3 regions of the Paenibacillus sp. J22P15 genome follow, and region 3 is predicted to be linked to each of the others. Evidence: a T-box and tRNA genes for the amino acid it is inferred to sense, from the RefSeq annotation. Region 3 holds a T-box; the other regions hold tRNA genes.
The links. The T-box of region 3 lies ahead of leuS (leucine--tRNA ligase). A T-box ahead of a tRNA ligase gene usually reads a tRNA of that ligase, here a tRNA-Leu.
Positions count from the first base shown of each region.

Region 1: it has a tRNA-Leu gene. The T-box ahead of leuS (leucine--tRNA ligase) is inferred to sense a tRNA for this amino acid. The anticodon was not compared.
Region 2: it has a tRNA-Leu gene. The T-box ahead of leuS (leucine--tRNA ligase) is inferred to sense a tRNA for this amino acid. The anticodon was not compared.

Region 1 covers NZ_JBWDNT010000002.1:715,448-725,991, reverse strand. Annotated here, with positions in the region: gene AC0YN6_RS07855 (hypothetical protein) at 1-15, opposite strand, end outside; gene AC0YN6_RS07850 (SPFH domain-containing protein) at 170-1,096, opposite strand; gene AC0YN6_RS07845 (NfeD family protein) at 1,109-1,531, opposite strand; gene uraA (uracil permease) at 1,673-2,971, shown strand; gene AC0YN6_RS07835 (L,D-transpeptidase) at 3,277-3,615, shown strand; gene AC0YN6_RS07830 (Gfo/Idh/MocA family protein) at 3,803-4,816, opposite strand; tRNA gene AC0YN6_RS07825 (tRNA-Leu) at 5,050-5,134, opposite strand; tRNA gene AC0YN6_RS07820 (tRNA-Glu) at 5,245-5,319, opposite strand; gene AC0YN6_RS07815 (hypothetical protein) at 5,430-5,747, opposite strand; tRNA gene AC0YN6_RS07810 (tRNA-Leu) at 5,927-6,011, opposite strand; tRNA gene AC0YN6_RS07805 (tRNA-Lys) at 6,058-6,133, opposite strand; tRNA gene AC0YN6_RS07800 (tRNA-Glu) at 6,183-6,257, opposite strand; tRNA gene AC0YN6_RS07795 (tRNA-Ser) at 6,362-6,452, opposite strand; tRNA gene AC0YN6_RS07790 (tRNA-Asn) at 6,458-6,533, opposite strand; gene AC0YN6_RS07785 (SprT family protein) at 6,561-7,040, opposite strand; gene AC0YN6_RS07780 (hydrolase/acyltransferase) at 7,172-7,534, shown strand; gene cmpA (cortex morphogenetic protein CmpA) at 7,614-7,760, shown strand; gene AC0YN6_RS07770 (nitroreductase family protein) at 7,948-8,622, opposite strand; gene AC0YN6_RS07765 (RrF2 family transcriptional regulator) at 8,792-9,238, opposite strand; gene AC0YN6_RS07760 (Tex family protein) at 9,341-10,544, opposite strand, start outside.
Region 2 covers NZ_JBWDNT010000001.1:129,020-139,563, forward strand. Annotated here, with positions in the region: gene AC0YN6_RS00590 (FtsX-like permease family protein) at 1-1,226, shown strand, start outside; gene AC0YN6_RS00595 (ABC transporter ATP-binding protein) at 1,247-2,137, shown strand; gene AC0YN6_RS00600 (ABC transporter substrate-binding protein) at 2,143-3,657, shown strand; gene AC0YN6_RS00605 (2'-5' RNA ligase family protein) at 3,724-4,236, opposite strand; gene AC0YN6_RS00610 (hypothetical protein) at 4,378-4,542, shown strand; tRNA gene AC0YN6_RS00615 (tRNA-Met) at 4,651-4,727, shown strand; tRNA gene AC0YN6_RS00620 (tRNA-Ile) at 4,765-4,841, shown strand; tRNA gene AC0YN6_RS00625 (tRNA-Leu) at 4,862-4,947, shown strand; tRNA gene AC0YN6_RS00630 (tRNA-Leu) at 5,239-5,324, shown strand; gene AC0YN6_RS00635 (RNase H family protein) at 5,450-5,965, opposite strand; gene AC0YN6_RS00640 (RDD family protein) at 6,257-6,652, shown strand; gene AC0YN6_RS00645 (hypothetical protein) at 6,820-7,308, shown strand; gene AC0YN6_RS00650 (uracil-DNA glycosylase) at 7,357-8,049, shown strand; gene AC0YN6_RS00655 (S-layer homology domain-containing protein) at 8,112-9,065, opposite strand; tRNA gene AC0YN6_RS00660 (tRNA-Val) at 9,262-9,334, shown strand; gene AC0YN6_RS00665 (helix-turn-helix domain-containing protein) at 10,258-10,544, opposite strand, start outside.
Region 3 covers NZ_JBWDNT010000004.1:229,790-240,333, forward strand. Annotated here, with positions in the region: gene AC0YN6_RS12135 (GNAT family N-acetyltransferase) at 1-525, shown strand, start outside; gene AC0YN6_RS12140 (CynX/NimT family MFS transporter) at 640-1,875, shown strand; T-box leader at 1,975-2,227, shown strand; gene leuS (leucine--tRNA ligase) at 2,308-4,746, shown strand; gene comER (late competence protein ComER) at 4,787-5,626, opposite strand; gene AC0YN6_RS12155 (ComEA family DNA-binding protein) at 5,824-6,372, shown strand; gene AC0YN6_RS12160 (homocysteine synthase) at 6,452-7,747, shown strand; gene AC0YN6_RS12165 (deoxycytidylate deaminase) at 7,806-8,336, shown strand; gene AC0YN6_RS12170 (DNA internalization-related competence protein ComEC/Rec2) at 8,445-10,544, shown strand, end outside.

The DNA.
Region 1 (10,544 bases), on a different contig from region 3:
CGCGCTTATAGCCAACAAACTTAGCTACTTTCTTCTTTGTAAGAGCACATACGTGCTTACAACCACACGCCACCCGTCCGCACACATGCTACCCGCATAAGAAAAGGTTGTCTCTTAAGGCTGATAACCTTTTGAGACAACCTCATTTGCTTATATATCTTCACTCATCTCACTTGCTTGCCTTGAGCATTTCACCTATCGCTCCAATGCTGCCAAGTGTGTCGATTGCTCTGGTGGGAATGAACACTTTATTCGCAGCTCCCTGAGCAATTTCAGAGAGCGCTTCGAGCGAGCGGTACGTCAGCACATTCTCGTCGAGGCCAGCGGAGCGAATGAGCTCGATCCGGTTTTTCTCCGCTTCCGCAATGGTGTGGATGGCCTTCGCTTCCCCCATCGCCTCCAGCTCCTGTGCATGACGCTGTCCCTCTGCTTGACGAATTCGGGCTTCCTTATCGCCTTCAGCCTTCAATATTTTACTTTGCTTGTCACCCTCAGCGCGTAATATCATGTCCTGCTTCGCTGCTTCTGCATCAAGGACCATCGCTCGTTTGCTTCGTTCCGCCTTCATTTGTTTATCCATCGCATCTTGGATGTCCACAGGCGGCTGGATATCAATGACCTCTACTCGCTCAATCCGAACGCCCCACTTCTCAGTCGCTTCATCTAGCGCAATCCGTATGTCGGACGATATTTTCTCCCGTCCTGATAACGTCTCGTCGAGTTCCATCTTACCAATTATTTGCCTCATCGTAGCCGTACTAATATTTCGCACCCCGTATACATAATCGGATATGCCATATGTAGCCTGCTCAGGGCCCGTCACCTGATAAAAGATAATCGTATCGATCTTCACCTGAACATTATCTTTTGTAATTACCGTTTGTGGCGGTACATTCGCTTGCTGAATACGCAAATCATGATAGGTACGTACATGATCAATAATTGGGATAAGAATGTTAACACCAGGCGTCAGCAGTCGATTAAACTTTCCGAGACGCTCCACAACTCCTATCCTTTGCTGCGGTACAATTTTGATGGATAACGCCGCAAATACGATGACGATAGCTAATAATATAAACGCTACGATCAAACCCATATCCAATTAGCCTCACCCTTTCTCAACTTGTAGCACTGCACTTCCACGACTGACGACAACAATGCTCTCACCTTTCATCAATGGTTCATTTGATACTGCACTCCACGTTTCATTTCCTACTTTGACAATACCAGGAGCTTCCGCTGAAATTTCCTCCAGCACGATCCCTTGCTTGCCGACGAGTTCGTCCACCGCATCCTTGAAGCCCCGAGAGGAATGGAAGCGACGGGTTATCGGACCAGTAAATATAGTCAATACTAGTACCACGATGCAACCAACGACTAGTTCAAGAACAAAGGAGCCCGGCCAGAACCAATCAATGATAGCCGCAACAACAGCACCAATTCCTAACCAAAGCAAATAAAAAGTAAGCGTTAGCATCTCAATGACTAACAATATGCCAGCGAGAATGAGCCAAATCACCCACAATTCCATCCTTTCACCTCCTCTTACTCATTAATGTATTCGTTTATGACCATCCTATGATAAGAAAACACTTGCCAACCCATACTGAACTAAGTAAAATCGATTAGTGCAAAAAATATACGACCTATCGAATCGAAGGAGTTCATTCTCATGAAAAACGCTATTGGCGTTCACGAAAGACCGCCCACCCTGCAGAGCTTATTGCTTAGCTTGCAGCATCTATTTGCAATGTTTGGCTCTACCGTGCTCGTACCGAATATACTCGGTGTTGATCCGGCAATCTGTTTACTCATGAACGGGATCGGAACGCTGCTTTACCTCTGGATATGCAACAATAAGATTCCGGCATATTTAGGCTCAAGCTTTGCCTTTCTTGCTCCGGCTGGCGCTGTTATTGCCAATCATGCGGCTGGCGGCAGCTATGCAGCTGCATTAGGCGGATTTATTATATCAGGCGTCATCTTCACCATCGTCGCGCTTATTATTCAAGCAGCAGGCACCGGCTGGATTAACGTCGTATTTCCACCAGCGGCCATGGGCGCTATCGTTGCGATTATTGGTTTAGAGCTTATTCCAGTCGCAGCTCGGATGGCAGGCTGGATAATCCCTACTGATGCGGACGCAGCAATATGGACCCCTGATCCAAAAATCGTTGCCCTCTCCACCATCACGCTCGCCGTAACGGTATTTGGCTCCGTGCTATTCCGCGGATTCATGCGTATCATACCGATTCTGTTCGGTATTATTACAGGATATGTATTAGCCTACTTCATGGGCTTCACAGATTTCAGCAAGTTTGCTGAGAATAGCTTTGTGCAATTACCGCATTTCACCTTCCCTGAATTCCAGTGGACGGCTATTATAGCGATCGCGCCTGCGGCACTAGTCGTTATCGCCGAGCATATCGGTCATCTTGTCGTTACTGGAAATATTGTTAACAAAGACCTGTCAAAAGACCCTGGTCTTCATCGCTCAATGCTGGGTAACGGTATTTCTACCATCCTATCGGGCTTCGTAGGCTCTACGCCTAACACGACCTATGGAGAAAATATTGGCGTACTTGCAATAACGAAGGTATACTCGACCTTTGTTATTGGGGGAGCTGCTGTTATAGCGATCATATTGTCGTTCTCCGGTAAGTTCTCTGCACTGATCTCAGGCATTCCAACACCGGTTATGGGCGGCGTGTCTCTGCTGCTTTTCGGCGTTATCGCTGCTTCCGGCTTTCGGATGCTTGTTGAATCCAAAGTGGATTACAGCAAGCCAACTAACCTATTCTTAACTACAGTCGTTCTCGTTACTGGTCTTAGCGGCGTAAAGCTTACGATCGGAGACTTCTCGCTTTCGGGGATGGCTCTCGCAACTGTCGTAGCTATTGTACTTAGCTTACTATTCAAACTGTTTGACGTACTTAAGCTGTCTAACGACCACGAATCATCAGGTCATTAAATAGTAAAAGGGCTCTCCTCGGAGAGCCCTTTTACTATTTGCAGCATGCGCTATATTTCATCAAGTAATTGATGAAGCTTATCCTCGGAACATTCAAAGCAGATTAACGTTTTATCCTCCAGTACGATGCCGTTAATAAATCCATCATTGCAATATACATGCTTTTTACATGCCTCACAGTGTCCAACAAGCTCCTGCAAAATGATAACCTCCCCAAAGCACACGATGCAGCGATCAAGGCAGAAAAACAATGAAGCAAACCTACGCTGCTCCACATACCATAGCAGAAAAGGAGTGAATTTAATATGCCTGACTACCGTATTATCGTCGATCTTTCCGATCGACAGCTATATTTGCTGGACGGCGACATCGTCACGCGAGCCTTTCCCGTAGGCATCGGTAAAATGCTCACCCAAACACCTACCGGCGAATTTACGATTATAAACAAGCAGCCCAATCCCGGCGGACCGTTCGGAGCATTCTGGATGGGACTCTCCAAGCCTCATTATGGCATCCACGGTACTAACGATCCATCCTCTATTGGTCATGTCGTTTCACATGGCTGCATTCGAATGTATAACGACGACGTGCTGGCATTGTCCAAACTAGTGCCCATCAATACGCGCGTTACCATACGTCCTTAGCTCAGCTTTGCAGGCAAAATAGTTCGTTCTATTATGGTAAACTAGTAGATGCCAACTATTTTTTAAGCGAGGATGTGCTTGATTTGTCTTACATCCATAACATCGATCTTCGAGAGGTGCCGCTTTACTTTGCATACAATCGTGCTAGCGATAATCCCGAGCAATATCAAGGTACCTTTCACGCTCATCAAGGCATCGAAATTTTAATTGTTAACGAAGGCACGACAATGACCTCTAGTGTCTGACAGCCGCTTAAACCGTCTATAAGCAGCGGTGCGTCTGTCTCTATTGCGGTGAGTACATTGTCTACTTGCCCTACATGCCCCTCGTAGGCCACCTCTGGCAAAGCCTCATAGTAGTTGTGCAGTTCTGCCTCAAGCTGCAGATTCGGTTCTGGGAAGCCGTTTGAAGAGGCAGTTGATGCCTTTACCTTCCACGGAGCAGAAATACGCGCCTTCGTCCCTTGGAAAATAAGCTGCTGCTCTTCCCCATGATGTACGACGGAGCTCGTAACCTGTGCAAGCGCACCGCCATCATATTGTAGAATACCAATTGATAAATCCTCAACCTCTGCATTATCATGCGACACATTCGTCATGAGCGCTTGTACGCCGACAGGACGCCCCATCATCCATAGCAAAGCATCGATATGATGAACAGCATGATTTAAAGTGCAGCCCCCGCCTTCCTTCTCCCAAGTACCGCACCACCAGAGATCATAATAACAATGGCCTCGCCACCAGTGAGAATCAATCTGCGCATGAACTTTTTTCCCGGCTAAACCGCTATCCATCACCGATTTCAGCTTCATCATCGGTGACTTGAAACGGTTCTGAGCAACGACTGACAATAAGTTTCCACTCCGAGCTGCCGCTTCATTCATCAAATCGCATTCCTCCAAGGAAGATGCCATCGGCTTCTCCACAAGGACATGTACACCAGCTTCAAGAAATGCGATGGCAATTTCCGCATGCGTATAGGGAGGTGTACAAATGGATACGATATCAATCTTGTGCTGCGAAAGCTCCAAATAATCAGATATAACCATCGCATTCAGTTTATGCTGCTTCTTACGCGCTGCTGCTTTCTCGACAAAAATATCACTGATCACCACGATTTGGCACCGCTCTGGAAACTTTAAATAAGCATCTATATGAGCGTTAGAAATAGCCCCGGCACCAATAATTGCTACGTTAAGCATCGTTTCATTCTCCTACGTTATGATGAAACCAGCTTACCAAGAATACGGTCGCAAATGTGTTCATGGATTGTGAGAAAATAACGTTACTTTGTTGTTTTCATGAGTAGCAATAAAAAAAGAGGACACCTCCGCGGGCATCCTCTTGTTCTAGCTTATACATTATCTATTTACTATTTTGTTAGAATATACAAAAAAAACGACCCTATTATTAGAGGCGTACGATTTATTACTATTGGTGCGGTAGACAGGATTTGAACCTGCACGTCCATTGGACACTACCCCCTCAAGATAGCGTGTCTGCCGTTCCACCACTACCGCACATTATAAGTTGAAAGCTTCTGCAATTAATTTCGCATTAGCTTACTTAGCTAATGGCTTATGCAATGATTGCAACGAACTCCATAAAGCTTGTACACTTTGAGGATTAATGGTGACCCGTAGGGGACTCGAACCCCTGTTACCTCCGTGAAAGGGAGGTGTCTTAACCACTTGACCAACGGGCCGTCTGGAACCTTTGAGAAGATTCATGCTTGGACAACATAAATGATTATATCACCATATCATCAGAAGTACAAGCATTTTTTTCTCTTTTTTTAAAAGTGCTAAATTGACTCTACGCTTCAATCGTTTCGGCTTTAAAAACGTTGTCTAACTTGTCCTCAGGCGTAAGTCTTTTCTTCAATGGAACCTTAACATCTCTTCCCAATTCTTTGAAGAAGGTTTCAACGTCACATTCGATTTTGTCTACAAATACGGATAGTGTACCCTTTTCGATAATCGCTTCATTACCTTCAGCCGGTACAGTGACTTCGATTGAGTATTTTTTCATTAAGGTATTGCTGTAGCGTCCGAAAATCTCAAGCAATTCCTCGTTGTTAAATTTGCTAATCGCGGCTTGTCCCTTGTTCGTAAAGTTTAAGTTTATTTTCATGTTTACAGCTCCTCATCTCTAATGATGCATCTGTTTTCACGGCTCGAGCAACTTATAACGAAAAAACCACCCTCTAGTCAGATTTATGATCTGAATATAAAGTGGCATCATCTATCAGAAAAGTGTATTAAAATGACACCTTCTAAGTTCACCTATATACATCGGCAAAGATTAAGTTATGGTGCGGTAGACAGGATTTGAACCTGCACGTCCATGGGACACTACCCCCTCAAGATAGCGTGTCTGCCGTTCCACCACTACCGCACATTTATAAGTCGAATATCCTCCACTCCCATTTCCATAAAGAAAATGGTGAGCCATGAAGGACTCGAACCTTCGACACCCTGATTAAAAGTCAGGTGCTCTACCAACTGAGCTAATGGCTCTCGCTGTATTGCAACCAAGCTCCGTAAAGCTAGCACACTTTGAGAATAGTGGTGACCCGTAGGGGACTCGAACCCCTGTTACCTCCGTGAAAGGGAGGTGTCTTAACCACTTGACCAACGGGCCATGTAAAACATTTCAAACAAGGTATTTCACTAAGATGCAACCTCAGTGGCAAATAAAAAAGACCGGATGAACGGTCTTCCCGTTGCAGCACTTGTAAAAAAATGTGGCGGAGAGAGAGGGATTCGAACCCTCGCACCACTTACGCAGTCTAACCCCTTAGCAGAGGGTCCCCTTGAGCCACTTGGGTATCTCTCCAAAACTGGCTCCCCGAACAGGACTCGAACCTGTGACAACTCGATTAACAGTCGAGTGCTCTACCAACTGAGCTATCAGGGAAAAGTAAAAGTGACAAGAAATAATATATCACGTACTACTTTGATTGTCAACCAATTTCAACAATAATTTTCCGCGGCATTTTCCGCAAGCATATTTGGCCGGGTCAATCTTTCGCTTGCGTAAGTATTCCATCCCGCATTTCGTGCATATTAGCTTGTACCGAAATGGCTGAGGCTTACGCTGCGCGCGTTCGGGAAGCGACTGACAATAGCGAGAGCCGCCTACATGCGCAAGCAAGTGTTTGAATTCAACGTCGCGATGCTGGTACCCCCGCTTCAATATATGCAAATGATAATGGCAAAGCTCATGCTTTATAATTTTCTCAGTTTCTTCAGGTCCAAAAGCCGAAAGCTGATGAGGACTGATCTCAATGTTGTGCGAACGCGTAAAGTAACGTCCTCCAGTTGCTTTCAGACGACTATTGAATGTCGCTCGATGCAAAAAAGGACGCCCAAAAAAGGTTGTAGAAATTTGCTCAACCCAAAGCTGCAATGCCTCATTATCCATACATTATTCTCCCCCAACTACTTGAATTTTAAAGCCGCGATAGGCTACACTGTCAAGTAGGAATTATTAAACATGCAGAAAATTTTACAGATGAAGTACGGTAACGTACCGAGGGGAGATCAATAATTAATATGGCAATTATGCGCTATGTCCTATTGAAACAGAATAACAGCATCTTTTTCGTCGAAATGCCAGAGACGCATGCTTATCAGCTAAGCGCACTTAATCTGCGACTTCATAAAGAAATCGATAAACTAACGGCTGAGCATGTTCCAAGCTTGCCTTATGCAGTAGCTGAGTGCAACGATGTTGAGCTTCATGATCCATCGATTTCCATCATATCAGGGCTTGATTACATCAACAGCCTTGAGAAGGATTTTGCCGGCGTACAAGAAAAATCCTACCCGCTTATTTCACTTTTGACGGAAATCCGCGCTCTGCAAGCACAGCTCGAACAGTGGTATGAAGAGTACGAAGAAGAACATAGTATATAGTTAGGACCTGCACGGACACACGCCCTTCCCCATATTGTAGTATTACAACAAGTTAGGCCTGGGGAGGAGGACGATAGGTATGCCACAGTGGCTCTGCAATCAAATGATGCGTGCCTTTCAGAAAAAAGATCGCAGACAAATAAAACTGCTTAATGACTGCTGGTATTTCTACCGAAACAAGCAAAGTCCGAAGGATCAAGAAAACAGCACTGAATTTCAGTTATGAATCACTGCTGCTTAACCACATAGCAAGACGGCTGCAATCCCTGTTAGGGTTAAAGCTCGTTTAAGCGGTGAAATGAAAGCAGAATATCATTGAGCACTCCTAACTACTTATAATTGAAATAACAAAAGCGACCCCATCATTTGAGGGTCGCTTTTATTATTTTGCTGCTATTACTGATGCTTAAATCTTATATTTTGTTGAAAAAAGTAACATCATCCACGGATAGACGAGTCGTTTCGCGTCCTTCAGCAGATGCTTTGCCGATTGGAAGCACCAAGGTCGGCAAGTAACGATCCGAAATATTAAATTGCTCCATCAATTGATCGCGGTTATAGCCGCCCATCGGAACTGTATCATAGCCTTTAGCACGTGCCGTAAGCATAATTTGCATCGCTACAAGACCCGTATCAAATACAACGACTTCTTTCAAGCGCTCTGCCGGCAACGACGAGTACATCTTCGTTGAGTTCGCAATAAAGTTATTGCCCACTTCCTCCGTCATAAAGCCCGCTTCGATAGCTGAGCCATAAATCTTCTCAGACAAAGTATACATTTCGAGGTCCGCTAGGACGATAATAATCGCCGATGCAGTTGAAATTTGTTTTTGATTAAATGCAATTGGAAGCAGCTTCTGCTTCAGTTCCGGATCTGTTACAACAAGAAAACGCCAAGGCTGCATATTAGAGGATGAAGGAGCTTTTGTCGCGATTTCTAATATTTCTTTAATTTCTTCTTCAGAAATTACTGCATTGCTATCATATTCACGTACAGAACGACGATCATTAAGAACGTTGAAGAAAGCAGCATTCGATTGCTCATTCGTTTGGATCTTTTCTTGCGTAGCCGTTTGATTTGTGGTCATTAGATTTCCCTCCAAGGATAATTTTTATCTGTGCTGTTTTTCACTCAGTTAAAAACATAACTATACTGTGCATTGTTTAGCACAGTAAAAACATGAACTGTACAATTTATATACACAGTATATGGCGTGTCGTTACTTTTGTCAATTAACTATCTTTGTTAAAAATAAGCTATGAGTAATTCGGCAATGTTTTCTCTGCGAGCTGCGCGATTGTAAACTGCTGAAGTGTTTCGATCGTCTTCTGTTCAACCTCATTCGCAATATCCATAAATGCCGCTTTCATACTCATCCCAGAATCATGTAAGCTTATTGTGTCCAGCATCCCATTACAAAGAGGTTCTCCTACTTTGAGGGCAATGTATACCTCAGCTAATGTTATCGTCTCAGGCGGACGCTTCAGCTTATAGCCTCCGTCACGGCCTTCTCTCGTTTCAATCAACTGCCCTGCAGCTAGCTTTGCCAGCACTCTGCGTAATTGTGACGCTTCTGACTTCAAGCAATCGGCAATAGCGGCACTTGGGTATGACTCTGACTTACGCGACAAAATAACGAGTGCCTGCAGTGCAAGTCCAAACCATTTTGAATGAGCCGATCCGTTTGTTTTTTCTGCTTTCATAGTCAGCTCACTCCTTTTGTAGGGTAGTGGGCGACGCCCATGAACTTAATAAATTATAAAGGGCCTGCCTCATGACAGGCAAGCCCTTTATAATGGAAAGCGTTAGTTAGGCTTGCGCATAGTCAAGCTAACACGGCCTTTTTTCGAATCGACACTGAGTACCCACACGGTTACCGTATCACCAACAGACACGACATCCATCGGACGCTTAACGAATTTATCGCTTAGTTGGGAAATATGAACGAGTCCGTCGTTCTTGATCCCAATATCGACAAATGCCCCAAAATCGATAACGTTACGGACAGTTCCGTGAAGCTCCATTCCTGGAGCCAAATCCTCAATGTTCAGCACATCCGTATGAAAAATCGGAGGAGGCAGCTCTTCGCGCGGATCACGCCCCGGTCGAAGCAAGCTATCCATAATGTCCCGTAAGGTTGGAACGCCCACGCCAAGCGTAGGAGCAACTGCATCGACGTCAAGCTCTGCCAGCTTCGTTCTCAGCTCCTCTGATCCTAACTGCTTAAGACTAAGACCAAGCTCCTTAAACAGCTTGTCTACCACCTCATAGGACTCTGGATGAATCGGAGTGCTATCCAGCGGGTTGACAGGTTCAGCAATTCTTAAAAAGCCGATACACTGCTCATAGGATTTGGCACCGAGACGCGGCACCTTCTGCAATTGGTTCCTTTTCACAAATCGTCCGTTCTCATCACGGTATTTCACGATATTTTTCGCTATCGTACCGTTTATGCCAGCTACATAGGATAACAGTGATGCTGAAGCGGTGTTCACATCGACACCAACATGGTTAACCGCTGATTCAACTACGCCGCCCAGCGTTTCATCGAGCCGCTTCTGACTGACGTCATGCTGATATTGACCAACTCCAATTGCCTTTGGCTCGATCTTCACAAGCTCAGCAAGCGGATCCTGCAATCTGCGGGCAATCGATACTGCACTGCGTTCTGCCACATCAAGCGTTGGAAACTCCTCCTGAGCGAGCTTGGAGGCCGAATACACGCTTGCGCCAGCTTCATTGACGATTATGTACTTCAGCTCCGGGCCGCCCGCTCCAGCCGCTTTACGCTTGCCTATCAGGCCAGCAATAAATTGCTCCGTTTCACGCGAGGCCGTACCGTTTCCAATGACAATCAATTCCACTTTGTACTTATCAATTAATCCATTAATAAGTTTCTCTGCTTCAACAACCTTGTTATTTGGAGGTGTAGGATAGGATACCGCAACCTCAAGCAATTTGCCTATGTCGTCAATGACTGCAAGTTTGCAGCCTGTACGAAATGCAGGG
Region 2 (10,544 bases), on a different contig from region 3:
CCACTGAGCGTACATTATATAAGTACGGCGCAGACGTTACGATTCAGACCGTGTGGGAAGGCTCGGCGGAAATTACTAAGACGCCTGGCAACAATGGCGGTAATGGCGGTGGTGCTGGCGGCGGTGGAAACGGCGGAAACGGCGGAGGAAACGGTGGCGGTGGTAATGGAGGAAATGGCGGCAATGGCGGTGGATCAGGCGGCGGCGGTCAAACCGTTCCTTCGAAGATGCTGTTCAGTGAACCTCCATTTGAAATATTCCGTTCTCTTGAAGGCGTAGAAGCTGCTGCACGTGTGCTGCAAACGAAGGGGAGCGTAGTCATCTCAGGAAAATCGATTGGTCAAGGTACTGTAATGGGTATTGATAACGTCGATTTCTCCAAAGTAGGCTGGTTCCGCAACGATTTGTATCCCGCTCATCCCAATTATTATTTAAATAACTTGGGAAAATTTGAGCATGCAGCACTAATACCTTCAAAAGTAGCAGAGAAGTATCAGTTAAAGGTTGGCGATCCTGTTTCCGTAGGATTCTCTGAGGGTAAGGTGGATTTTGTGGTTGTTGGAATTTTGCCTTATTGGCCTAGCCAGTATCCTGATAAATCACCATTTATTATTACGAATTTGGATTATGTTTATGATCAGCTTCCACTTATTCCTTATGAGGTTTGGCTGAAGATGAAGCCTGACGCAAAGGTAGCGCCTATCATTACGGAGCTGCAGAAGGCAGGAATCGAAATAGCGGCCGTTAAGGATGTAAGAAGCGAGCTCATCATGCAATCGAAGCTTCCAACCAGAGGCGGCGTATTCGGTATTCTGAGCCTAGGCTTTCTCGTTTCGGTAGTTATCACACTAGCAGGTTATGTGCTCTTTTGGTTCTTTAATCTCTCGGGCCGTGTTGTCCAATTCGGGGTACTGCGGGCGATGGGACTATCACGTAGACAACTAACAGGCATGCTGCTTTTGGAACAGTTATTTACAGCCGGACTTGCGATTGGACTTGGCGTTTTAATCGGTAAGGGAGTCAGCTTACTCTTCCTGCCATTCTTGCAAACGACAGAAAACGTAGCTGAGACCGTACCGCCATTCCGAGTCATATTTGAGTCAAGCGATACGAATCAATTGTTCGTTGTAGTCGGATTTATGATGCTGACCGGGGCGTTGCTGCTCTTCCTGCACATTCGCAGGCTGAGAGTGCATCAAGCGGTCAAGATGGGAGAAGAACGATGACAACAGCGGTGACAACTGCGATGATCGATTGCGAAGGTCTGGTGAAAATTTATAAGACAGATGATCTAGAGGTCGTCGCCCTGCAAGGCTTGAACTTAAAGGTTAATGAAGGCGAGCTTATGGCCATCATCGGCAACAGTGGCAGCGGAAAGTCTACACTTCTGAATACGCTTGGCGGTCTTGACCGCCCTTCAGCTGGTCAGGTGCACGTAGGACCATGGGATTTGCTAAAAATTTCCGAAGAGGACTTAGTCAAGTATAAGAGAGAAACGGTAGGCTTTATTTGGCAAAATAATGCTAGAAACCTGCTGCCTTATCTTTCTGCCCTTGAGAACGTAGAAATGCCGATGATGCTGTCGGGCAAGGTCGATCGCGCTTATGCGAAGCAATTGCTTGAGTGGGTCGGTTTGAAAGAGCGCATGCATAATAAGCTTCATCAATTATCCGGCGGCGAGCAGCAAAGGGTAGCCATTGCAATCTCGTTGTCGAATCGTCCGAAGCTATTGCTAGCTGATGAACCGACAGGTTCTGTAGATACTTCAACCTCCGATTTGATTATGGGTATTTTCCGCAGACTCAATCGTGAGATTGGTATTACGATCGTGATCGTAACGCATGATTTAACGCTTGCAAGTAAGGTGGATAGAGTTGTTGCTATTCGTGATGGCTTGACGAGCACAGAGTTTATTAAAAGAAATCCGAATATTTCACAAGATGGCAGTGAAGTAGTGCTTCCCTCAACAAATACCGGATTGCAATCTGTACATGAGGCATACGTAGTTGTCGATCGAGTAGGTCGGTTACAAGTGCCCAAGGAATATTTATCCGCATTAAATATTAAAGACAAAGCAACAATGGAATTTGACGGTGAGCGGATAGTTATTACTCCGCCAAAATCATTAGGGGGTTAAGTCGAATGAATAACAAAAGATTGTCAGGAATGCGGATTCGTAAGTTTACAGTGGTTAGCTTGACGCTTGCTTTGCTAGTAGGTTTGCTTGCAGCATGCAGCGGCGGCGGCGCAGACAATTCTACAGAAAAACGAGTTTTACGTATTGGTGTGCTTTATGGCGGCGCAGATCAAGAGCCATATTTCCGTCAGCAATACACAGATATGTATGAAATGTCTCATCCTAACATTGAGTTCGAAATTGTAGGGGCAATTAACAATGATGATCAACGCTTTGATCAACCTGATCCCAACAAGCCTGCAACACAGCCTAATCCTTATGAGAAAATGAAGGAAATGCTAAACGGAGAAAATCCGGTAGATGTGGTCGTCTTGGATTACAACATGCTGCGTCGTATGACGCAAGATAATCTGCTTCAACCGCTTGATCCGCTAATTGCAAAGGATAAATTTGATTTAACGGATTATGTACCTACTGTCATAGAGGGAATCAAGTCAGCAGGAGACGGCAGTTTGTTTGCTTTGACACCTACATTTAACTCTTCAGCGCTTTACTACAATAAAAAATTATTTGCTGATGCCGGAGTAACTCCTCCATCAGATAAAATGGAATGGTCTGAGGTTCTTAATTTGGCACGTCAAGTATCAAAAGGCGAAGGCGAAGATCGCAATTTCGGCTTTACATTCAATCGTTGGTCTTCTGATGCCTTTAGCAATGCAAGTGCATATAGCCAAGCACTGCAATTGAAAATGTGGGATGACAAGGGCGAGAAAATGCTCGTAAACAGTGAGCAATGGGAACATGTATGGAATACAATTTCTTCTATGTACGAAGAGAAAATTATTCCAACACAAGAATTTATGAACAAGATGTATGAAAAGCAAAATTCTGAGGGGGTCAATGATCCTTTCTACGGCGATCTGTTTATCAAGGGTAAAGTAGCGATGACAATCGGTGATTACGGTTATATCAATGAATTGAAGAGGGCTTCGGACAATGCTACGAAAATGAAAGATTTTGAACCAGTAGATTGGGATGTCGTAACGGTTCCTGTCAATCCGAGCAGTCCAGATGTTGGAAGCAGCATCTATCTTAGCCAATTGATGGGCATTAACAACAAAGCTCAAAACGATAAAGACGCTTGGGATTTCATTAAGTTTTCGAATAGCAAGGAATGGGCAAAGCTGAAGTCGAGAAGTCTTTATGAGATGGTTGCACGTAAGGAGTTTCTGACTCCGATCGGCGGCTTGCAATACAATATGGATGCCTTTACTTCGTTGAAACCATTGCCGCCTTCTAGTTCGGATGCGGAAAATCTATTCAATACGAAACCAGGAATTTGGGAAGCGCAACAGCCTGGCTATGAGTTGTTCCAAGAAGTTATCGACAAGAAAAAGTCTGTAAAAGAAGCTTTAGCTGAGTGGGAGACACGCGGTAACGCAGTGCTGGAGAGAATTAAAAATAATCCTACTGGTGGAGGCACCGACGGCGGTGTCGAAATCATGCCAATGCCTAGATAACCAGTTATAAGGAAAAAGCCCGTAATCGACCTGTGCGTCGTTTGCGGGCTTTTTCCTTATATTTGTCTAACCTCGCAAGAGAAATGACTGGTAGGCGGTCCAAGCGCCGTTATCGGTCTGATATAGTAAATGTATGCGGTCAATTTTGGATGTGAGGTCAATGGACTGCATTCTCAGATTACCATATAAATCGTGCAGTTCGTCGTCGGAGAGCTCTTGCCCGATGGTGACATGAGGTGTGTAGACATATTTAGATTCTCCATTTGTTAATGGACCGCTGCATACACTCTCGTGCAGCTTCTGCATGGATGCAGGTTCGTGGAGCGCTAAATAGAGCACATTGCTTACGGGATAAAAGCTGGAAACGCGGTTCAAATGGACAGAGAAAGCAGGCAGTTTAGACGTCACTTCCTCTAAATGGATGACTGCCTGTTGAAGCTCTTCGTCTGACCAATTGACAGCTTCTTTCACTGTCAGATGAGCAGGGATGGCAGCGTAATGAGGATCATGGCGTCTTCGCCAGCTGTTAGCGATGTCCTGTACATGCTTTTCGGGAAAAACTACAATTCCATATAACATGGCTTCAGCTCCTTTGAAATGACCTATTTTGAGTATACCCCATTTGAATGTATCATCCCAATTTTGGGGTATTCTAATGTATACAGCACTTATTGGAGCGACAATCCTGTTGCTTATCCTATATAATAGCGGAGGGATTACATGAAATGGGTATATTGGGTTCGACTGTACGAGACAAAATTTCAAGCTGGTTGTTTGGTCAGAAGAATGGAGAATGATGGTTGGATGTACGGCTACGAAACACCACATGAGGTGGAGGTATTTCGATCCCGAAAAGGCCGCTACGGCGTGAGGTTTATACCTTGAAAAAATAAAAAAAATAAATTAGTATATTTTGCTTGACTTAAAACATGCGTATATAGTATATTATTTTATGTCGCCAATTCAACTGGCTTTGCTCAAATGGAAATACGTCGCGGGGTGGAGCAGCCCGGTAGCTCGTCGGGCTCATAACCCGAAGGCCGCAGGTTCAAATCCTGCCCCCGCAACCAACCTTTCGATGAACACGTAGAAATATACGGTTTTCGAGGGCCCTTAGCTCAGTTGGTTAGAGCGGTCGGCTCATAACCGATTGGTCGGGGGTTCGAGTCCCTCAGGGCCCACCATAAGCAAAACCTTACATTATGCCGGGGTGGCGGAACTGGCAGACGCACAGGACTTAAAATCCTGCGGTGGGTGACCACCGTACGGGTTCGATTCCCGTCCTCGGCATACCTAGAAAACTTTGATGATTCAATAGTTTTCACGAAGTACATAATCTATTTGAATCTTGTGCGCTTTAATTAGTCACATAGGATTCAATAGAAGATGATAAACCTCCTTTCTAGTATCTGACTAAATCAGGTACAACTGAAGGAGGTTTTTCTCTGAGTTTTTTGAGGGTTATCGGCTGCATTCATGTCTATCCCGTACTGTCGAATATATTTTGTAAATGCTATTGCTAAGGTATCCTTAATATGATATGATAATATCTGCTTCTAATAAACAGTTCATTATTTTTGCGCCGGGGTGGCGGAACTGGCAGACGCACAGGACTTAAAATCCTGCGGTGGGTGACCACCGTACGGGTTCGATTCCCGTCCTCGGCATACCTAGAAAACCTTGCATGTTCAACGGTTTTCACGAAGTACATAAGAGATACAAAGAGACTCCTTTTCAACACTTGCTATAAGCAAGAGACGAGAAGGAGTCTTTTTGTTGATATACGTTGCACTTATGTCTGAGCAGCTTGTCTGGCAGCATTATGAGCGAGCCTGTGAAACGAGTTGTTTTTTTTATGTTTACTTATGTAGCGTATTCTAACTTCAATTGTAGGGAACATCGTTTTCAAATGATCAAGAGAAGCCAATATTTCAGCTCTTGCCATTTTATAATTCGGATGTGAACAGGCGTTTTGTTTTAAAATTTTTGTAATAAAGCTATAATCCGTGTAGATGATAGCAACTTTTGGTTGATGTTCAGTTAATGCCTTGGAGAGTATTGCTAGACTATATTTGATAGCTAGCAGCTCGCCGTAATTTGAACCTCCATCATGGTTAATTAACAGCTTTTCACCGGTAACGCGGATCGTTTGGTTGTAAACAAGGCAGCAAGCGATACCATGATTGCTTTGCGTGAAGAAACCTGAGTAATCGCAATACAAGTAGATTATACCTTTGTTAAAAATATTTTGTCTTAGCCTGGGATCGGCATATGCTTTTTTTATTAATAAGTCCGTTGTAGGATCCATGAATTCGAACCTTCCTTAATGAGATTAGTAATGGGTACGAGAAAATGACGGTTGAACAGCGCATATCATATTCAATATTCCCAATTAAGGTTTAGAATAAGCGCAAAAAAAGTTTTTAGTGTTTAGTAGGGACGAAAATGAGAGCAGGAAGCGAGCGGATAATGCGGATAATGTCTATTCACGCAATTGTTATTTATGGCATACATCTGATTTAATGAGCGTAAGTTTTATTGATAAAGGACCCCAATGCAGGTGCAATGTTATTCGCAGGCTATGAGGAGGGATTAATACATGAATGCAGGATTTTGGATTCGATTAGGTGCTTCACTATTGGATGGAATCATTGTAGGTATTCCGTTATTTGTTATTTCGTTGTTGATTACTGGAGGAGATGAGGGAAGGGATTTTTTCACAGACGCCATTTCTTTTCTCTATTCGTTGTTGCTTCCGGTATTTTGGAGGGGATACACTATTGGTAAGCGGATATGCAGCGTGCAGATTCGAAAACTAGATGGTTCGCCCCCTGGGTTAGGAACGATGTTATTGCGTAATGTTGTCGGAGGACTCGTCTATGCTGTAACTTTGGGGATAGGGGCTATCGTCAGCGCATTTATGGTTGGGTTACGAGAGGATAAACGAGCTATTCATGATTTTATTGCAGGAACAGAAGTGGTGCATTCTGATTAAGTTTCCTAATATGCTCGTTGCGATGAAACGCAGCGGGCTTTTTTTATTTGCCTGAGAAATACAATACAGAGGATTGATTCGTGAACATTTTTGCATTCTCTATTTTGAATGAAGTAAACTAAGAGTTGAAATGATATGCCTGAGCAATAAAGGAAGCAGGTGGTTGGATGAAGCAGAACGAGAACGAAGAGACTTTACTTAGGCAAAACGCACGCCGATTATATGTTGAGGTTTTTTCCTTAAAGGATACACTGTATAATGACCTTCTCGAAAGGTTTAAGGATGATATTTCATTAACAGACAAAGCTGAACAGTGGAAAACGGGTATCATGGCAGCAGTGATCGCTACAGCGCTTTACAGCACCTCTCTAGCTGGAAGCAAGGAGTTTCCGTATGTATATTCCTATTTGAACATAAAGCTCCAAGCGCATCATTCTGAAGGTGAGGCGGCCATTGAAGATTGTATGGGTACGATCTCAGGTCTATTGAAGGATGGGCAATATCAACCAGAATCATTCACTGAGGGGATCGCTTTATGGCTGTATTTTAGCATTAAAGGGAGAGATTCGTTTGTAGAAGAAGAAACAGTTCCTTATTTATTAGCTGGACAGTATATTCATCAATTCTTTTTTAATTGGTTCGATAAGCAGAATTAATGGGGTTGTGCTTGCTCGAAAATGTTTAACTAGGGGATATTATCTGTGATGATTAGTTTGACAAACGATTGGTCGCAAAAGTTGGAAATGGAGCTTGCCGCTCCTTATATGCAAGAGCTGTTAGCTATGCTGGAAGAAAAATATAAGACGGTGACGGTTTACCCGGAACAGCAAAATATTTATAACGCACTTCATCATACATCGTATGAACAAACCAAAGTGGTCATTTTAGGACAAGATCCCTATCATGGTCCTAATCAGGCGCATGGGCTTAGCTTCTCTGTGCAGCCGGGAGTGAAGATACCGCCTTCTCTTAAAAATATTTACAAAGAGCTAGAAGCTGATGTAGGGGCGGAAATACCAGATCACGGAAGCTTGCTTGCATGGGCTCAGCAAGGTGTGCTGCTTCTAAATACAGTGCTGACAGTGGAGGGTGGAAATCCGAATTCTCATCAAGGAATGGGATGGGAACGATTTACCGATGCGATTATTGCGGCTTTAAACGACAGGGACAAGCCGGTAGTGTTCATCCTTTGGGGGAAGAACGCGGAGGAGAAAGTGAATCAAATTGATGCGGACAAGCATCACGTTATTATTTCACCGCACCCGAGCCCGTTTGCAGCTCGTAAAGGTTTTTTTGGGAGCAAACCGTTCACAAGGGCAAACGCTTTTCTAGAGACAATTGGGAGCGACGCTATCGACTGGACGATTCCTAAGCTGAACGAGCTTGAAATCAAATAGAAAAAGGCTTCTCTACTGTCTGAAAGATAACTTAGACAGATAGAGAAGCTTTTTTTAGTTTTTTATTCTGTGATGATTGGTGTGCCTGTCGACGACCCGCTTGAATTCATCGTTTGAGGAAGCACCGGTTTTAGTTTTGAATCAACATACGTGGAAGCAGATGCATCGCTAATGACCTGAGGGTACATTTTATCAGGGTCAGGCAACACGGTTTCTACATAAATAATAGCTTGATCTCCTTCAAAACCAATAGAAGCAATTCGGATGCCGTAGCCTGGATGTGGTACTTGTGTACTAATGGTTACTTTATTGATAGCTGGACTCACTGCTTCTATAGAAAGTTTGAGGTCAAGGCTCGGCTGGTCGGGTTGATCTGGAATAGGAGTCGTCTCCTTTACAAATGTAATGGCATTATAAAGCCATCCTGCTGCATCACTGCGTAGTAGTGCTTTTTTAGGGTAAAACTTGTTTGAGCTATCCAAAGTGATAACTTTGCTAATGAGGAGCTTTTGAATGCTATGCATATACGTATCATTAACGTCAGCAGCATCTTCTATCTGTATGAACATTTTAATATAGGCAAAGTCACCTTTGGTCATCATCGCTTTGAACAGGTGATGAGCGAATTGCTCACGAGTCATAACGTCGTTAGCTTTGACCGTTTTTGGAATCTCTAGTCCGTTCAGATTCGCAATAATAAAAGCTTGTGAGTACCATGCGTCATCTTTGAGGTTAGTAAAATAGTCGCTAGCTTTAGGTTCCTTAATGAAACGGATATGATCAATATTTATATCTAGCCCTTTCACAATTAAAGTAACGCCTTCTGCATAAGTGAGCTTACCCTTCGGGTTAAACTTATCATGTTTATCGCCGCTAAGTATTCCCAGCTTCTTTAGCTCGTTAATTTTTTGCTCGTTTATATCATTTTTGACATCCTTGAAAGCCCAAACGGATTGTCCCAGCGTAAAGAGCATCATCGCAACTAGTGTCATTATCAGTATCATGCGTTTTTTCATACGGTCACCTCTTCTTTTCTTTTATTTGCTTATTTGACGTCAATCTTTAACAAATTGTTGCAATTCGTATACAATTATTATGGCCTATTCGATCCTGGTGAAGACGTCGAAATAGGAGCGGGAGACAACAATAAAAGTTAGGAAAAGTATTGACTTGGTTTGTTTATCCTGTTATATTATTAATTGTCGATAACATGATCTGGTAGCTCAGCTGGGAGAGCACTATCTTGACAGGGTAGGGGTCACAGGTTCGAACCCTGTTCAGATCATACAATTTAAAAACCAGAAACCCCTTATGTAACAAGGAGTTTCTGGTTTTTTTTTTACCCGTTTTTTAATATGAAGTTGTTCGGGATTTAGTTAAATTTAACGACTTAACTTACATACTCCCCGCTCAGAATGAGAATAAATAGGTGTGGGTGATTGTATTTATGAGTAAAAAGTGGAGTTTCATTCTAGTCCTTTTCATTGGGGCTATATTATCGACTCAGTCAGCAAGTGCTGCTCATCCGCATGAAAATAGAACGTATGTTAACAACAGAATTGTAAAGAAGGATATTACTAGCCCTTCAAGAAAAACGGTACTTGAAGACAGGAAAAGAATACGTCTACTGGTTTGACCCATTTCAAGTAACGGATATGAGAAAAGTCGAGGGAGGTTTTTACGAATTAGATGTTTTGGCAACAGTTCAAAGAGTTATAGACAATAAAAAAGACAAGAAGGTTGAGAAGTATAAAATCACATTCAACCATAATTATGAATCAGGGTTTATCGTGACTATGGTAAGTGAATTATAACGAGGAGCTTAGATTGAACTAACGGGAAACGATAGTTGAATGAACGCAGCGTAAACCAGTCCGTTTCAGGGACTGGTTTTTTTCTATACGGTGATAACTCTCTGTCTATAAAACGATGAGTAACGGGGAACTAATAATCTAGTATTTTTTTATTAGATAGAGCGCCGGATGCTGGTAAACTAGCACGTCCGGTGCGGAGCAGGGGAAAAGCTGGAGATCACATCAAACGCTTAACTATTGCTACTAGAGTTACAAAATTTAACAAGGAGTGATCTCGATTTCCTGCTGTTCTCCTTTTTTGGACGAGTTCAACCATTTTGCGATAGTTAAAATCCTTATCCATAACCTTAAGGTGCCAGCCTCGTATCATGATCTGTGCGGACTCTTAAAAAATTCAACTTGTAAAATCTCGATGTATTGATGTGCTTCTGAATTCAGATGGGGTTATGCCGGATGTTTTCTTAAAAACTTTGCTGAAATAAAAGGGATCATTATAGCCGACAATTGCCGAAATCTCAGTTATAGAGAGACTTGAATCATGTAAAAGCTCCTTGGCCTTTGCAATTCTTAGCTTTTCTATGTATTTGGCCGGAGAATACCCTGTATGCTTTTTGAAGTTTCTAATAAATTGAAAAATGCTTAATTCGCTCATTGTAGCGTAATATTCCATTTCATGCCCCT
Region 3 (10,544 bases):
CCCTTCAGCCTGCCAGCCACTCTAGATGATGAGCTGGCGAAACGCGGCTATGAGCTTATCGATCAAACCATCGTGAAGACGGTTCCCTTATCCGATGTTTTATCACCCTCCCATGCGGATATTTGGCTTGAGCAGGAGCTTACAGAGAGTTGGCTCGATGCCATCACGGTGTTTAGCGGTTTATCTGATAAGCAAAGAGCGATAACAAGCAGTCTGCTGGAACAATCTCCGTTAGAGAAGTGCTTTGCTCTTCTACATGATAATGGAATACCAGTGGCCTGCGGATATGCCGTGATCGAGGATGACCGGATAGGGCTGTATGACATCGTAACTGACCAGTGTAATCGGAATAAAGGGTACGGCGAGCAGCTCGTATTGCATTTGCTGCAATGGGGCAAGGGAAGGGGAGCGACCGAGGGTTATATACTTGTAGTGAAGGATAATGCGTCAGCCAATCGGTTGTACGATAAAATCGGATACGTTCCGCAATATGAATATTGGTATCGTGCAAAATTGAACGAGTAGATTTTTGTAATGCACAATTAGTGTAGGTATAACCGCCCTTGTCGAATGGGATAGACGGCTGCATGGTAAACGAAACATCTTAGAATGAACAGCATGAGAAAGAAGGATTTTGCTTTGAAAATCAACAGTTCAAATTTGTCAACAACAACATCTACGACGCCGATTGCTAATACAAGCTCTTGGCTATTGCTTCTTGGTATTTTACTTATCGCCGCTAATTTACGCGCACCTCTAACGGCGGTCGGACCCATTGTATCTGAAATCCAGCATTCATTCGGTATTTCCAGCGCAATGACAGGTTTACTGACGACCTTACCGCTGCTCGCATTTGCACTTATTTCACCTCTTGCACCACGTATTGCTAAGCGTATCAGTATGGAAAACACGTTGTTTATTGCGATGATTGTACTTACAGGCGCAATTATCATCAGATCTCTTCCGACGATTGCTGCTTTATTTGCGGGGACGATCTTGCTTGGCATGGCGATTGCGGTGGCAAACGTATTGCTTCCAAGCTTGATAAAAAGAGATTTTCCGACGACAGTCGGCTTAATGACTGGTTTATATTCGGTATTAATGAATTTATTCGCAGCTTTGGCATCGGGATTTAGCATACCGATTACAGAGCAGCTTTCCTTCGGCTGGCAAGGAATGCTTGCCTGTTGGGCTATCCTTGCACTCATTGCTACCGCAGCTTGGGTGCCTCAAATTCGCTCACTATCTCGCAAAGGTACTAGCAAATTAGCGAAAAGTGAGAAAGGGGTTAGTCTGTTAAGCTCAGGTCTCGCATGGCAAGTCACGATATTTATGGGACTTCAATCTTTTTGTTTCTATGTTAATATTTCTTGGCTGCCTGAAATCCTGTCTGATCGGGGCATGAGTCACGCTGATGCAGGCTGGATGCTGTCGTTACTGCAGTTCGTCAGTTTGCCAGCCACATTTGTCATCCCTATCATTGCTGGAAAGCAAGCTAGTCAGAGAGTGCTTGCAGTTATTACGTCAATAATATTAATATGCGGTTATCTGGGACTGCTTAGCGGTAACCTCGATATCATTCCTATTTGTATGATTTTACTTGGTATTGCCGGCGGGTCTGGCTTTAGTCTAGCGGTTATGTTTTTTGTACTTCGGACGAGCAGTACTGCGCAGTCAGCACAGCTGTCAGGGATGGCGCAATCACTTGGCTATCTGCTCGCAGCTGCCGGACCGTTGTTGTTTGGTTTGATTCATGATTTTACAAATGATTGGACGATATCATTAGTTATGTTAGTTGTGGTTGGAGTTATTTTTGGGTTGATTGGCCTTGGGGTAGGCTCAAATAAAACATTATCTAGTGCACGAGGGAAATAATGATTAGTTATGGATTGAAATCGCGAGCTGAAGTTATCTTGAGATCCCTTGACACCGAACCGAGTGATCTTTATAATCGAAACTAACGATTTTTTTGTATATGGAGCGTTGAAGAGGAACAGTAATTTCGTAAGTTAGGCCTAGAGAGCCGGTGATTTATGGTGGAAGCCGGACCTGCTGCGAAATGAAGCTCGCCTTGGAGCTGTGCGATGAACGGGCCGATGGTATTATCGATTGTCCCGCGAACAAAGCACCGTTTGGCCTGCGATAAGGGCGACAAGTGAGCGATGGGCAAAGCATGTCTGCCGCTAACTAGGGTGGTACCACGGGAGAATAACCTCTCGTCCCTAGCGATTAATCGCTAGGGGCGAGAGGTTTTATGTTTTTTATACGAATAAGCATACAGCACCTATTTTGGGGAGGATACTAACAATGACTCAAGAACAGCAATTTCATGGCTATAATCCGCTTGTTGTCGAACCGAAATGGCAACAATTCTGGGATCAAAACAAAACGTTCCAAACGACTGAGGATGCAGAGAAACCAAAGTTTTACGCGTTAGATATGTTCCCTTATCCTTCAGGAGCCGGTTTGCACGTAGGCCATCCAGAGGGCTATACAGCAACGGATATCGTATCCCGCTACAAAAGAATGAAGGGCTACAACGTGCTTCATCCGATGGGTTGGGATGCTTTCGGATTGCCTGCGGAGCAGCATGCGCTTGATACTGGGCAGCATCCGCGCGATATTACATTTGTAAATATCGATAATTTCCGCAGACAAATCAAATCGCTTGGTTTCTCGTATGATTGGGATCGTGAGATCAGTACAACTGATCCTGAATATTATAAATGGACGCAATGGATTTTTATCCAATTGTATAATAAAGGACTTGCATATGTTGCCGAAGTATCGGTGAATTGGTGTGAAGCTCTTGGAACCGTACTCGCTAATGAAGAGGTCATCAACGGTCTAAGTGAACGCGGTAATCATCCAGTCGTTCGTAAGCCAATGCGTCAGTGGATTTTGAAAATTACTGAATATGCTGATCGTCTATTGGATGATTTGGAAGATCTTGATTGGTCCGAAAGCATTAAGGATATGCAGCGCAACTGGATTGGGAAATCAAAAGGTGCTGAGGTTACCTTTGAGATTGAAGGTCATGATTCGGCATTGGTCGTATTTACGACTCGTCCGGATACATTGTTTGGCGCAACTTACTGCGTATTGGCACCTGAGCATGAACTGGTTGCACAAATCGTAACTGCGGAGCAGAAAGCTGCTGTTGAAGCATACCAATTGGCGGCATCTCGCAAGAGTGATTTGGAGCGTACTGATTTGGCGAAAGACAAATCCGGTGTGTTCACAGGCGCTTATGCGATCAATCCAGTAAATGGCGAGAAAACACAAATCTGGATCGCAGATTATGTACTCGCTGGTTATGGAACTGGAGCTATTATGGCGGTACCGGGTCATGATGCACGTGACTGGGAATTCGCAAAGCAATTTGATTTGCCAATCATCGAGGTTGTTCAAGGCGGAGATATAACGAAGGAAGCTTATGCAGGTGATGGTAAGCATGTTAATTCCGATTTCTTGAACGGCCTGACGAATGCGGATGCGATCGCGAAGATGATTGAGCATCTTGATGAATCAGGTAAAGGTAAAGGAAAAGTAACTTACCGTCTGCGCGATTGGTTATTCAGCCGTCAACGCTACTGGGGAGAGCCGATTCCGATTCTTCATCTGGAGGACGGCACGATGAAGACGGTTCCTGAGGATCAGCTTCCGCTCTTGCTGCCTGATGTTGATGCAATCACACCTTCAGGAACGGGCGAATCACCGCTTGCGAATGTTACGGAGTGGGTAAACACGATCGACCCTGAGACAGGTATGAAGGCAAGACGCGAAACAAATACGATGCCGCAATGGGCAGGCAGCTGCTGGTACTACTTGCGTTTCATCGATCCTAAAAACGACAAGCAGCTTTGCTCACCTGAGAAGCAAAAGGAATGGTTGCCGGTTGACTTGTATATCGGCGGCGCTGAGCATGCTGTTCTTCACTTGCTTTACGCTCGTTTCTGGCACAAGGTGCTTTATGATATCGGTGTAGTAGATACGAAAGAGCCATTCCATAAGCTCGTCAACCAAGGTATGATCCTTGGCAACAACAATGAGAAAATGTCCAAATCTCGTGGAAATGTCATTAATCCAGATGACATCGTAAACGAGTTCGGCGCAGATACGCTTCGTATGTACGAAATGTTTATGGGTCCGCTTGAGGCGACAAAACCTTGGAACACGAATGGCGTTGAAGGAACATATCGTTTCCTTAGCCGTGTATGGCGTTTGTTCATTAATGAGGATGGCAGCTTGAATGCCAAAATCGGAGCTGGGGACACGAGTGACGCGTTCAAACGTACTTGGCATCGTTCGATCAAGAAGATTACAGAAGATTATGAAGCTTTGCGCTTCAACACAGTTATCAGCCAATTGATGATTTTTGTCAACGAGGCCTACAAGACGGAAGTACTTCCGCAAGCAGCGATGGAGCATTTCGTTCAATTGATTTCTCCAATTGCCCCGCATATCGCGGAAGAACTGTGGGAGAAGCTGGGACGCACGGATTCTCTTACCTATGCAGCATTCCCGACGTTCGAGGAAGCTTGGACCGTCGATCAAGAGGTTGAGATCGTCGTACAAGTTAACGGTAAAATCGCGGATCGCGTCTCCATTGCAGCCGATATGGATGTTGCTGAAATGGAAGCCTTAGCGAAAGAGCTTGAGAAAGTTCAAGAGCTGATTGTTGGCAAAACGATTCGCAAGGTCATTGCAGTAAAAGGTAAACTAGTCAATATCGTTGCAAATTAAGGCAAACAGAAGAGGTGAACGGGCTTTAGCTGAAGAACAGCTATTGACCGTTCACCTCTTCGCCTATAAAGGTAGTCGAAACTTTAATGACATCTTCATCGAACTTCGCATGAGTTGTGCGGATAAGCTCATTGAATACGCCCTCTGTCTCGCTGCGCAGTAAATTTAACGCTTGTGCTGTAATTCCGCCTGGGACAGCGACTCTCTCCTGAACCTCCGCTGGCGACAAACCGCCTTCGGTCAGCAGCAAGCCTGTTCCAAGCAGCATGCTGCTTGCCACTCGAAGAGCTTCGTCTCGGCCGATGCCAGTCTCTGCGACAGCTGCATCAACAAATTGCTCAAGCAGGAAAGAGATAAAGGCAGGTCCACAGCTGGATAGATCCGATACGATGCGCGTGTAGCTTTCATCTATTCGCAGCGGCTGGCTGATATGGGATAACAGGTCCTCCAGCTGAGCTTGATCATTTTCATCAATCCTTTTGCCATAGATGCAAAGTGATGCTCCACTCCATACATAATTCGTAATGCTTGGAATGACCTTTGCTACCTTGCAATTGAGTTCGCCTTCAAGATGAGAGATGAGTACGGGACTCGTAATAGAGACGACTATCTGATTAGGTTTAATGTTTGCTTTCAGATCGTCGACCACTTTTTTGAACTCCACAGGCTTTACACACAAAAAAATGATATCGCAGCCGCAGGCAGCCGCGTCATTCGTATATTCGGCTCTTATGCCGGAATAACGGTTGGCCAAAGCTTGCGCTTTTGCAAAGGTGCGGTTGCTGACGGCAATTTGTTTTGGAGATAAAGCACCTGATGCTATCAAAGCTTCAATGAGCAGGCTTCCCATCGTGCCCGTCCCGATAAATCCGACATTCATGCTGAACCCTCCTAAAGGTTTGGTTCTCGTATAACCAGCTTCAAGTCATGGATAAGGATTATACGGGAACAAATCCCGAGTCAAAAACTTCTGTACATGTATTCGTTGTTTGTGCTCTCTTACCTTATTCCGAAGGACTTGTTTGATATGTCATCTGTTTCCAAAAAAAATGTTTCTTTCAAAGGGGATGTTGTGAGGTGAAGTCCAAAGCTCATAGATTATCTGGCAAATCTTTTTTACTTGCTTCTATATTAATCGTGGCCGCAGTTGTTTTGATGGCACTTGCTTTTAAGGAGCCTAAGCGGACGGATACAGGGGAGTGGGTGCCATTAAATGATGCAGTAGAAACTGCAATAGCATCGCTTGAAACAGAGAACGTCATACCATCAATCACGGAAAGTAAATCAGAAAAGCCCGGAAAGCAGGCTTCGCATGTGGAGGAGCGCACGGAGCCTGATGAGGATTCTGTTATTAAGATTGAGGCCGTATCCGCAGCAGAATCAGCGACTACAACAGATACTAATGCAGAAGCAGACTTGAAGGATGCAGGAAAGCTGGATATAAACGCAGCATCAGCAGCCGAACTCGATGAGTTGAAAGGGATCGGTCCATCAAAGGCTCAAGCTATTATTGAAGATAGAGACAAAAACGGCAAATATGTCTCAGTTGATGATTTGCTCCGTGTCAAGGGAATTGGAGAAAAACTATTACAAGGAATACAAGACAGCATTGTAGCTCGTCCATAATTGTGAGAGAATGGAAGGGAGCGGGCGTTTTATCCACCGCTTGCCATTATCTATTAACTTACTTGAAGGAGTCGAGGAAATGTCTGAACAACGCAAGCTTTCTCTTGATACACTATCCGTCCACGGAGGTCAGCAAATCGATCCAACTACGTTGTCTCGTGCGGTACCTATCTACCAGACAACATCTTATGGATTCAAAGATACAGATCATGCAGCAAATCTATTTGCATTGCAGGAATTCGGCAATATCTATTCTAGAATTATGAACCCGACATCGGATGTTTTTGAGAAACGTGTAGCAGAACTTGAAGGCGCTCCTGCTGCCTTGGCAGTTGCATCTGGTCAATCTGCGATTACATATGCAATCCTTAATATTGCGGGTGCCGGCGATGAAATCGTTTCAGCAACAAGCTTGTATGGCGGTACATACAATTTATTCTCGATGACACTTGCGAAGCTTGGCATTACGGTGAGATTTGTAGACCCGTCAAATCCTGAAAACTTCCGTGGTGCTATCAACGAGCGCACAAAAGCGGTATATGCAGAAACGATCGGAAATCCGAAGGGCGATGTTATCGATCTTGAGGCGGTTGCTGCAATTGCACATGAGAATGGAATTCCATTTATCGTTGATAATACGTTCCCAAGTCCATACTTGTGCAGACCAATTGAGCACGGTGCGGACATTGTTGTGCATTCTGCTACAAAATTTATCGGCGGCCATGGAACATCCATTGGCGGTATCATCGTAGACGGAGGAAAGTTTGACTGGAAAGCAAGCGGTAAGTTCCCTGGTCTTACTGAGCCGGATCCAAGCTACAATGGTGTTGTTTATACGGATGCAGTTGGTCCAGTTGCTTATATTATTAAGGCACGTGTACAATTGCTCAGAGATATGGGAGCTGCAATTTCTCCATTTAACTCCTTCCTCTTGCTGCAAGGACTTGAAACGCTGCATCTTCGGATGGAACGCCACAGTTCAAATGCACAAAAGGTAGCAGAGTATTTGGAAGCGCATGAAGCGGTTGAGTGGGTTAATTACCCAGGGCTTCCAAGCCATCCAACTTACGAGCTTGCGCAAAAATATTTGCCGAAGGGCAAAGGCGCTATTATGACATTCGGCATTAAAGGCGGAGTTGAAGCGGGCAAGAAAGTGATCAACGCGGTAGAGTTGTTCTCGCATTTGGCTAACGTTGGCGATTCCAAGTCGCTCATCATTCATCCAGCTAGCACTACGCATTTGCAATTGTCTGTTGAGCAGCAAGCGAATGCAGGCGTTTCCCCTGGTATGATTCGTCTATCGATCGGAACAGAAGGAATTGAAGATATTTTGGCAGATATCGAGCAGGCAATCGCTGCGAGCCAACAAATCTAAACGACATATACTACGCAACTAGAACATCAGATGCAGCATGAGAGAGGAAGTTGAAGTTATGAATACCCAAACGAAGGATGCCGACCGCAAGGACTGGGATACGTATTTTATGGATATCGCTTATATGGTTTCGACGCGTTCGCGTTGTCCGCGCAGACATGTTGGTGCAGTGCTTGTGCAAGGGAAGAAACTGCTCGGCACAGCCTATAACGGAGCACCGATGGGCGTGCAGGACTGCTTAGAAGCAGGCTGCATGATAGCAGAGGAAGTTGAGATGAAGCTGGTTGATGGCAAGGAGCAGCTGTTCAAGAAACAGCGCTGTATTCGCACAATCCATGCAGAGCAAAACTTACTGCTGTTCACAGCTCGTACAGATCGCGAAGGATCAACGGTGTATGTAACCGATCAGCCTTGCTGGACCTGTGCCAATATGCTTGCCAATAGCGGTGTCATTGAAATCGTCTACCATCGCAGTTATCCGAAGGATAGCGAAAAGGTGATCAGCCTGATGGCTCAGAAGGGCATTACATTCCGTTGTTTGGATCATTTCGAGCCGCCTGCTCAAGCACATATGGATGTAACATCTTAGGATGTCTTGTTGAATAGTTGGAAAGAGGAGGAACCTCTGATTGCATCTTTGATGCGTCAGAGGTTTTTTTTATTTCGTTTACCGATTAGAGAATAGGGGGAGCTTAACGTGAATCGACGTCCTTTGATATGGTTTGCGATTTGCTGGGTAATAGGAAGCGCCGCAGCTGCGGGATTAAGCAGCCGCGGCGTTTTGCTTGTAGGCGGAGCGGCTGTGTTGCTCGCGACCGCTGCTGTATTGTGCAGGCAGGCGTCTTGGCAGCTTGCGGCTGCCTGTGCTCTTGCAGTAGGCCTTGCCGCAGGAGAACGTGTATGGGCGGATGCCCGGAACGTGACTGAGCTGCCGGCGCTGCTTGCCGCCGCTGAGGCGGATGGACCGCGAGCTGCGTATGCGGCGGAGGCGGTCGGTACGATTGTGTCCGCGGTAGAGGTCGATGGCGACCGCGCCATGTTTCGCGTGGAGGCGAATAGCATCCACGTGGAGGGCGAAGCCGCAGCGCGAGTCGTGCGCGAGCGAGTGCTTGTGCGTATCCGGCTGGCGGAGCAGCCGGAGCAGGCCATCGCCGCGGCTTGGCAGCGCGGCGACATAGTGCGCATTGCCGGCGAGCTGACGCGGCCGGCTGGCGCATCTAATAGCGGCGGATTCGATTACCGCCGCTATCTGAGCAGCCAGAGAATCCACTGGCTGCTCAAAGTGAAGGGCACCGCCGCCGCCAAGCTGGCGCCGGGCCCCAAGTGGACCGCGGCCGCGCTGCTCGGCCGCGTCGACAACGCGCGCGACTGGCTTGGCGCGCGGATGGACCAGCTGTATCCCTCCTCACAGTCAGGATACATGAAGGGGCTCGTCCTCGGCATTCGCGAGGACCTCGATCCGGAGCAGTTCCAGCAATTTTCGCGACTTGGTTTAACGCATATTTTGGCTATTTCAGGGCTTCATGTCGCGGTGTTCCTCTACGCACTTAGTGGTATGCTTCGATTTGGACGCATCAGCCGTGAACGAATACTGCTGATCCTCATGCTGTCTGTTCCCCTTTACGTGCTTCTTGCCGGTGCCTCGCCTTCGGTAGTTCGTGCTGGACTTATGTCTGTATTAGGTCTGTTAGCGGCGCGGATGGGAAAGCTGAAGGACGGTCTTCATCTTCTTGCCGCCGCCGCAGTCCTTATGCTGATATATGATCCCTTCTTTATAGAAAATGTAAGCTTTCAGCTTTCTTTTATCGTAACGATAGGATTAATTGTTGGTGTTCAACCTGTCAGGCAAACGATGCCGCAGTGGCGCAGAGGCAAACCGTTACTTGACCTAGCTGCCGTTACAATTGTAGCTCAGATAGTATCTTTTCCGCTAACCATCTACTACTTTAATCAGTTTCATGTACTGTCTATGCTCGCAAACTTTGTACTCGTTCCATTTATTAGCTTTATCGTCATGCCGCTCGGCGCAGCTGCGCTTCTACTTGCCATTCCTTGGGAAGCAGGAGGCAAGCTGCTCGCCAATGCTTCACATTATGCGAATGATTGGACTTTTGCGTTTGTTGATCAGTTGTCTGGGATGGATTCGCTTCGAACGATATGGGCAACACCCCCTCTGTGGTGGGTTGCTGCATGGCTATTCGTGTTTGGCGCCATCTTCCGCATGTTGCGTCTTTGGGCAAGGCGTAAAGCTGCAATTCTAGAGAAAACTGCTGCCGCTTCGGATGAAACTGTACCACTCGGACAATTCGATCCATTCCTAAATGTGAAAGAGAATAATAGAAAAATATGCATTGGTTTATTCGGACTTCTATTTTTAGTTATTATGATGCTCTTTTACGCGTATGAGCCGGATATATTAAATAAAGATGCAATGGTTAGCTTTATCGATGTCGGTCAAGGCGATGCTGTACATATCCGTACGCCAAGCGGCAAACATGTTTTAATTGATGGCGGCGGGACGTTGTCTTTTATCAAGCCGGGTCAGGAATGGAAGCAGCGGAGCGACCCTTTTGAAGTGGGCAAAAAGGTGCTGGTCCCATTGTTAATGAAAAGAGGCGTGAGGGAAATCGATATTCTCATTATTTCTCATTTGGACAGCGATCATATTCGTGGACTGAAAGCGGTGATGGAGACGATACCGATTCGCAGCATTTGGTGGAACGGTACGGTCAAGGAGGCGGATGATGCACTGCAGTTGATGAAGCTAGCACTTTCTTTGCAAATCCCGCTCTATCAT